2 regions of the Polaromonas sp. P4_H1 genome follow, and region 1 is predicted to be linked to the other one. Evidence: predicted binding sites of a transcription regulator. Region 1 holds the regulator's gene; the other holds the start of a gene.
What was found. The regulator sigma-54, encoded in region 1, starts transcription at its own class of promoters, with help from an activator protein. The targets are predictions, from matches to a motif close to TGGCANGNAANCTGCTTT.
Positions count from the first base shown of each region.

Region 2: a site for sigma-54 is predicted at 1,345-1,362, ahead of glnT (type III glutamate--ammonia ligase). Genes of this name have one in related genera too.

Region 1 is NZ_JBFUKG010000001.1:49,456-53,737, forward strand. It holds gene AC1DS5_RS00240 (THUMP domain-containing class I SAM-dependent RNA methyltransferase) at 1-261, opposite strand, end outside; gene AC1DS5_RS00245 (RNA polymerase factor sigma-54) at 400-1,950, opposite strand; gene lptB (LPS export ABC transporter ATP-binding protein) at 2,092-2,928, opposite strand; gene lptA (lipopolysaccharide transport periplasmic protein LptA) at 2,943-3,554, opposite strand; gene AC1DS5_RS00260 (thiol:disulfide interchange protein DsbA/DsbL) at 3,717-4,282, opposite strand, start outside.
Region 2 is NZ_JBFUKG010000008.1:206,324-210,605, forward strand. It holds gene glnT (type III glutamate--ammonia ligase) at 1-1,253, opposite strand, end outside; gene AC1DS5_RS12650 (helix-turn-helix domain-containing protein) at 1,415-2,017, shown strand; gene AC1DS5_RS12655 (electron transfer flavoprotein-ubiquinone oxidoreductase) at 2,080-3,786, opposite strand; gene AC1DS5_RS12660 (HutD/Ves family protein) at 3,842-4,282, opposite strand, start outside.

The sequences.
Region 1 (4,282 bases):
GAACCAGATTTCCCACGCAACGCTGGCTGCCGCGTTGTAGAGGTCCTGCTCGCTGCGGTACTGGTTGTGCTGCAGCTCGATCAGCACCCGCTGGGCCAGGCGGCTGTGCAGGTTGAGTTGCAGGGCATCACGCCAGGAGCCCTGCAACTGCACGCCGGCGCGCCAGGCCTTGCCTTCGATGCCGGTGATGCGTTTGACCTCGCTGGCCAGCAAGGCCTCGACGCCGGCGGCGCAGGGTAAAAAGAGTTGAAGTTGGTTCATGAATGAAGACTCACGGCTGGCTGGGTGACGGTTCTTTTTCAAGCAGGGGCCGCGGAACCGGCTTTGCCGGGCCGCAGGCGCAGCGGCCCCCTCGGGGGGCAGGGAGCCACACGCAGTGGGCGACCGTGGGGGCTACTTTCAAAGCGACTTTCGCAGGTTGGCAGGCGCGATGCGCAAAGCCTCGCGGTACTTGGCCACGGTGCGGCGCGCGCATTCAATGCCCTGCTCCTTGAGCATTTCGGAAATCTGGTTGTCGCTGAGCGGCTTTTTCAGGCTCTCGGACGAGACAAACTGCTTGATGAGGGCGCGCACCGCCGTGCTGGACGCGTTGCCACCGGTCTCGGTGCCCAGCGCCGAGCCAAAAAAGTACTTGAGCTCGAAGGTGCCGAACGGCGTGCTCATGTACTTGGCCGTGGTGACGCGCGAGATGGTGGACTCGTGCAGGCCCAGTTCGTCGGCAATTTCGCGCAGCACCAGCGGACGCATGGCCAGCTCGCCGTGGGTGAAGAAATTCTTTTGCCGCTCCACAATCGCACTGCTCACGCGCAGGATGGTGTCAAAGCGCTGCTGGATGTTTTTGATGAACCAGCGTGCCTCCTGCAAGCGCTGCTGCAAGGCCTGCCCGTTCTGGCCCTTGTGCTGCTTCAGCGCATTGGCATAGATGTCGTGCACGCGCAGGCGGGGCATGACCTCGCTGTTGAGGGAGACCTTGAAGCCGCGGCCCGACTTGACGACGATCACGTCGGGCACGATGAGGTTGCGCTCGACGTTGACAAACCGCCGCCCGGGCTTGGGATCCAGCCGGCCGATCACGGCGATGGCGCCCCGGATCACGCTTTCCGGAAATCCGCACAGGTAGGACAGGCGCTTCATATCCCGCTTGGCCAGCAGCTCCATGGGCTGCTTGCACATGGCGATCGCTGCGCGGGTCTCGTCGCAGTCCTTGCAGTCGAGCAGTTGCAGGCCGAGACACTCGGCCAGGTTGCGGGCACCGACGCCGGCGGGCTCCATGTGCTGCAGCAGCTTCAGGGCCATGGCAAAGTGCTGTTCCAGCTCTTCCGCCTGCTCAAGGTCGTCGCCCGCCAGACCGGCGGCCAGTGACGCGAGACTGTCTTCGAGGTAGCCGTCGTCATTGAGCGACTCGATCAGGAAATGCAACGCCGCCTGGTCTTCCTCCGACAGGCGCAGGCTGAGCGACTGGCGGTGCAAATGGTCCTGCAGCGACTCATGGCTGCGGGCCAGGTCGGAAGCCTCGGCCTCGCTGTCGTCCGCATTATTGTTTTTGCGGGCCGGCGCGTCGCCGCCCCATTCGCTGTCGTCAGGCGAGGACTCCACCGAGCCGTCGCCCTCCCAGCTTTCCTCCAGCTTGGCCTCGGAACTGACCTCGGGCCCTGTATCTACATCATTTTGGCTTGCAGCTTTTGATTCATCAGGGCTTCCTGCTATTGAATCACCAGCAAACTCAAATTCCCGGCTATCCTGGCTGACCGGTGTGTCGGCATTCTCCAGGCCAAATTCCTCGCGCGGTGCGGCTTCTTCCGACACTTCCAGGAACGGATTTTCATCGAGCATCTGCTCGACTTCCTGGCTCAGCTCAAGGGTGGACAGCTGCAGCAGGCGGATCGACTGCTGCAGTTGCGGCGTCAGCGCCAGGTGCTGCGAGACCCTGAGGGAAAGGCCTTGTTTCATGACATCCCTAAGCGCACGACAAAGCGAGTTGGGATGTATTAACCAAGCGGGGGCCGCGCAACCGGCTTTGCCGGGGCGCAGGCGCCGCCCCCTGCAGGGGGGAGGGAGCTACACGCAGTGAGCGACAACGGGGGGGAGCCATCACATTCTGAAGTGTTCACCGAGATAAACGCGGCGTACATCGGCATTGTTCACAATCTCGGAAGGGGTGCCGGTCGCCAGCACGTGGCCGTCACTGATGATGTAGGCATGGTCGCAAATGCCCAGCGTTTCGCGGACATTGTGGTCGGTGATCAGCACGCCAATGCCGCGCGACTTCAGGAAACCGATGATGCGCTGGATTTCGATCACGGCGATCGGGTCAATGCCGGCAAAAGGCTCGTCGAGCAGGATGAACCGCGGCTGCGTCGCCAGGGCGCGCGCAATCTCGACGCGGCGGCGCTCGCCCCCTGACAGCGCCGGCGCCGGCGAGTCACGCAGATGATCGACCCGCAAATCCTGCAGCAGCGCTTCGAGCCGCTTTTCAAGGTCTGCGCGGCCCAGCGGCTTGCCGCTGGCGTCCAGCTGCAGTTCCAGCACGGCGCGCACATTTTCTTCCACGGTGAGCTTGCGGAAAATCGACGCTTCCTGCGGCAGGTAGCTCAACCCGAGGCGGGCGCGCAGGTGAATCGGCATGTGCTCGACCGACTGGCCGTCGATGGAGATCTCGCCCGCATCGGCACGCACCAGCCCCACGATCATGTAGAACGACGTGGTTTTTCCCGCGCCATTGGGGCCCAGCAGGCCCACCACCTCGCCTTTTTGCACGGACAGCGAGACATCCTGCACCACCTTGCGGCTGCCATAGGATTTCTGCAGCCCCTGGGCCACCAGACGGCTCGGCGGTGCGGTGCTGGCCGCCGGAGTATTGGCTGCCGGGGTATTGACCGACGATGTGTCAGTCACCGCATCCACGGGTTGATTGTCCGTTCTGTCCATTTTTCGGCTTTCCGTCATGGCCCCAGCGTGGTGCCGGGACGCAAACGGAGCGCGGGTCCGGCCGGCGGCTGCGGTGCCGATGCGGCGCCGCGCGGCGACAGCATGGCGCGAATCCGCCCCGTGGGATTGGTGGCCGTGCGGTTTTGCGCGCCCCCATCCACAGTGAACACATCGGTGTTGTTGTCATAAACAATCAGGGAGCCGGTCGTTTCATCGACCAGGGTCGCGCCGTTGTAGCGCCGCACCACGGCCTGCTTGATGAATTTGACGGTGTCGGCACGGCTGTCGTATTCGATCCGCTCGCCTTCCCCTTCGATGTACTCGTCCACGCCATCGCGCTTTTTCCGGTAAAAGGCCAGCTTGCCCGGCGCCGCCACGGCCAGGGCCTGCTGGTAGCCCTGGGGATCCTGGCTGACATCCACCCGTTCGCCCCGGACAATGGTGGTGCCCTTGGTGATCACCACATTGCCGGTGAACACGCTGGTTTGTTTCAGGTCGTCGTAACGCAGGGCATCGGCCTCCGCATTCATCGGCTTGTCGCGGTCAGCCCGCTCGGCCGCGGCGGGAAACACGGCCCCGGCCGCCAGTGCGGCCAGCACGATCAAGGGAAAAATGGGGTGTTTCATAAAGGCACGAATCTTGCTGCTTGTTTTGAGTGATTGTAGCCATGCCAGCTCCGGGAATGGCGGCCAGGGCCAAATTGGGCCCATAAAAAAACCCGCCACGGGTGGGCGGGTTTTCGGGCCAACGCCGGGCGCCGGCGTGTGACTTGCCGACTTGCCGCGCGCTTATTTGGCCTTGCGCGATTGCGCGATCAGGTAATCGGTGACCTGCAGGGCCCTGTCCATGTTCTGGGCCAGCTGGCCAGACGTGTAGTAACGCCCGCCGACGCCCAGGGCCGGCACGCCGTCGACCGCGTAGGTGTCCTGCAACTGGGTGGCCTTGCGCGCCTTGGTGCTGACGGAAAACGAGTTGTACAGCTCGACAAACTTGGCCTTGTTCAGGCCCTGCTTCTCCGCCCAGGCCGCCACCTGATCCGCCGTGTTCAGCGCCTGACGCTCGATATGGATCGCATTGAACACCTTTTTGTGCAGCTCATTGAGCTTGTCCATGGCTTCCAGCACATAAAAAAGACGCTGCTGCGGCTCAAAATCGGGACGAAAGGCTACCGGCACGCGCCTGACGGTCACGTCTTTGGGCGCTTTCTGGATCCAGGCCTCGAGTTGCGGCTCAAAGGCGTTGCAATGCGGGCAGCTGTACCAGAAGAATTCCACCACTTCGACCTGGCCGGCAGGCACGTCGGTGGGAGCGGGTTTGCCCAGCGTCAAATAATCCGTTCCCTCCTTGAAGGCGC
Region 2 (4,282 bases), on a different contig from region 1:
TCGAGTGCCAGGCCGAGGTTCTGCGGCAGCAGGCCGATGCCCGCCTCGCTGAGTTCGCTTTCGCTCCACTCGTAGAGGTTGGTGTTGCGCGGCACGCCCGGGTCCAGCTTGCGGTCCACGCCGTCGAGGCCCGCGGCGATGACGGCCGCGGTGGCCAGGTAGGGATTGGCCGCACCGTCCGGCAGGCGCAGCTCCAGCCGGCCCTTGGGGATGCGGATCATGCTGGAGCGGTTGTTGTCGCCGTAGGTGATGTAGGCGGGTGCCCAGGTCGCGCCGGTGAGCGAGCGACCAACCACCAGGCGCTTGTAGGAGTTGACGGTGGGCGCGCACAGCGCGGTGAGCGCCGGTGCATGCGCCAGCAGGCCGCCGAGAAAGTGATAAGCCAGCTCGGAGAGTTCGAGGCCGCGTGCATCGCTCTTATCGCAAAACAGGTTGCTCTTGCCGTCGCCGATGGACATGTGCATGTGCATGCCGTTGCCGGGACGGTTGGCAAACGGCTTGGGCATGAAGGAGCACAGCAGGCCCATGTCGTTGGCGATCTCCGACGCCGCCATTTTGAAGAAGACGAAATGGTCGGCCGAGGTCAGGCAGTCGGTGAAGGTGTAGTTCAGCTCGAACTGGCCGTTGGCATCCTCATGGTCGATCTGGTAGACGTCCATGCCCACGGCGCGCAAGTCGTTGGACAGGCGCTCCAGGAAGGCACGCGTGCGCGACAAGCCCTTGTAGTCATAGCAGGGCTTGGCCAGCGTGTCGCTGGGATCGCACGGTGCGAGCGCACCCTTGTCGTCGCGGCGCAGCAGCGAGAACTCGGGCTCCAGGCCGGTGAAGAGCGTGTAGCCGCGTTCCGTCAGTCGCTCGATCTGGCCGCGCAGCACCACGCGGCTGTCGAAGGCCCAAGGCTCGTTCTCGACATGGCCTTCGCAAACCATGCGTGCCAGACCCGGTTGCCAAGGCACCAGCGACAGGGTGGAGAGGTCGCCCTTGGCCATGAAGTCGGGGCCGTGCGGCTCGATGCCGACGCCGGAGATGGCGAAACCGGCGAAGCCCGCGCCCTCTTTCATGATGGAAGGCAAATGCGCTACCGGTACCGACTTGGCCTTGGCCACGCCGTGGATGTCTACGAACTGGGCCAGCACGTAGCTGACGCCCTGCTCAAGCAAATAGGCCTGCGCCGCCTCGACCGTGTCGAAGCGTGGCGAGGGGACCAGCGTACCGGCCGGCGCGGCCAGGCGGGAGGTGGGATCTGACTTCATGGAACAAGCTCCTTGGGTCTTAACAAAATAGTGCAACGCACTACGGGGAACGACTTGCTCCATGGTTGAAGCTTATCGCATTAATTCCTGTGATGCAACATTTATGCCTACTGCGAACTATTTTTTTGGTGCATTAAACTTGCTCAAAAGCACTGCCCACCATGACCACTCCCGTTGAAATCCAGCCCCCCTCCCTCGAAGAATCCGTCGGCGCGGCCATCCGCCAGCTGCGCCTGCGCGACGGTCTGACCATCGCCCAGATCGCTGAACAGGCCGGCCTTAGCAGGGGAATGCTCTCGAAGATAGAGACCGGCAGCACCATGGCTGGCATGGACACACTGGCTCGCATTGCACGCGCGCTTGGCGTGTCCATGTCCATGTTGTTCAGCAAGTACGACGCAACTGCTGCAACCGCGCAGCACGTCAAAAGTGGTGCAGGCATGGAAGTGGTGCGTCGGGGCACCAAAGACGGGCACACCTACCACCTTCTGGCATACGACCAAGGGCCCGTCAAACTCTTCGAGCCCTTTCTCATCACCATCGACGACGACAGCCAGCGCTACCCGACCTTCCAGCATCCCGGCACGGAATTCCTGTACATGCTCGAAGGTGTGATCGAGTACCGCTGTGGCCAGCAGACCTATGTGCTGCAGCCGGGCGACTCGCTGAGTTTTCAGGGCGACGTGCCGCACGGGCCGGAGAACCTGACGCAATGCCCGATCAAGTTCCTTTCCATCATCATTTATCCGCGCAACCCGGAATGAAAAAGAGGCCATCAAGCTGGCCTCTTTTATTTAACGCACAAAACGCCTACGCGCCAGACGCTTCACATGCCCGCGTAGTTCGGCCCGCCGCCACCTTCGGGCGTGACCCAAACGATGTTCTGCGTCGGGTCCTTGATGTCGCAGGTCTTGCAGTGCACGCAGTTCTGCGCGTTGATCTGCAGGCGGTCGGTGTTGTCGGCGTTCTTCACGAACTCGTAGACGCCCGCCGGGCAGTAGCGGCTCTCGGGGCCGGCGTATTTCGCCAGGTTGATGGTCACCGGCACGCTCGCATCCTTGAGCGTCAGGTGCGCGGGCTGGTGCTCTTCGTGGTTGGTGTTGGAGACGAACACCGAGCTCAGGCGGTCGAAGGTGAGCCTGTTGTCCGGCTTGGGATAGGCGATGGACTTGCACTCGGCCGCGGGCTTGAGGCGCGCGTGGTCGGGCTCGGTTCGGTGGATAGACCAGGGAGGGCTCTTGATGCCCAGCTTGGGCAGCAGCCACTGCTCGATGCCGGTCATGAATGAGCCGACATACACGCCCTTCTTGAACCACTGCTTGAAGTTGCGCGACCGGTCCAGCTCTTTGGCCAGCCAGCTCTCGGCGTAGGCCTTGGGGTAACCGGCGAGTTCGTCGTGCTGGCGGCCGGCAATGACGGCGTCATAAGCAGCTTCGGCGCAGAGCATGCCGGACTTGATCGCAGCGTGGCTGCCCTTGATGCGGCTGGCGTTGAGGTAACCGGCTTCGCAGCCGACCAGGGCGCCGCCGGGGAACACCGTCTTGGGCAGGCTGAGCGCGCCGCCCGCGGTGATAGCCCGCGCGCCGTAGCTGACGCGCTTGCCGCCCTCCAAATAAGCCTTGATGCTGGGGTGCGTTTTCCAGCGCTGCATTTCCTCGAAGGGGCTGAGGTAGGGATTGGTGTAATCCAAACCCGTGACCAAACCCAGCGTGACCTTGTTGTCTTCCAGGTGGTACATGAAGCCGCCACCGTAGGTGTCGCTGGCCATGGGCCAGCCGGCCGTGTGGATCACGAGGCCGGGTTTGTGTTTGGCCGGATCGATTTCCCAGAGCTCCTTCACGCCGAGGGCGTAGGACTGCGGATCCTTGCCTTCGTCAAGCTTGAAGCGATTGATGAGCTGGCGGCCGAGGTGGCCGCGCGCGCCTTCGGCGAACACGGTGTACTTGCCGTGCAGCTCCATGCCGAGCTGGAAATTGTCGGTGGGCTGGCCGTCCTTGCCGATGCCGAGGTTGCCGGTAGCGACACCTTTTACCGAAGGTAAGCCCCCATCTTCGGAACCGTCGTCGTTGTAGAGCACTTCAGCGGCGGGAAAGCCCGGGAAGATTTCCACGCCCAGGTTCTCGGCCTGCTGCGCGAGCCAGCACACGACGTTGCCCAGGCTGATGACGTAGTTGCCTTCGTTGTAGAAGCACGCGGGCACGAAGAAGTCGGGTATCTTGACGGCGCCGGTCTCGCTGAGGAAGAGGACTTCGTCGGCGGTGACGGGCTGGTTCAAGGGCGCGCCGAGTTCTTTCCAGTCGGGGAAGAGTTCGGTCAGCGCCTTCGGGTCCATCACGGCGCCGGAGAGGATGTGCGCGCCGGGCACGGAGCCTTTTTCGAGCACGACGACGGAAAGCTCCGTGCCTTTTTCAGCGGCGAGCTGCTTGAGCCGGATGGCCGTGGCCAGGCCGCCGGGGCCGCCGCCCACCACGACCACGTCGTATTCCATCGCTTCGCGGGGGCCGAACTGGGCCAGGATTTCTTCGGTGTTCATCGGGGTGGGCTTGAATTGTTTTTGGGGGAAGAAAGCGACAACGCCAAGCCGGCGTTCAAGGGCTGAGCTGCGCCACCAGCAGACAGGCATCGAGGCTGAGCGCCTCCACGCGCAAGGCGCCCGCCAAGCCATGGAAATGCAGGCCTTCGCCCAGCCCCACATGCTGCTCGATAGCCGAGGCCGCACGCGTGCCGCGAAACGACAGGCTGAACTCCCCCAAGGCCACCAGCACCACCAGGGCGCCGCTTTCAGCCAGCGACAGCTCGGCGCTGCTCCGGTGGGCGCTGACGGCGGCCGTTGCCTGGCCGCGCCGCGTCATCACATTGAACAGGCGCACCGGGCCCTCGCCCAGCTCGGTGGCCAGCGCCAGCTCGCCGTCGAAGGCATGGCCGTCGCCGAGCCGGGTGAACCGCAAGGCAGCGGCATCGGCGCGCAAGGTGAGCTGCCGGCCATCGGCCAGCAGCGCCTGGCGATCCATGCCGGCAAAGACAGAAAA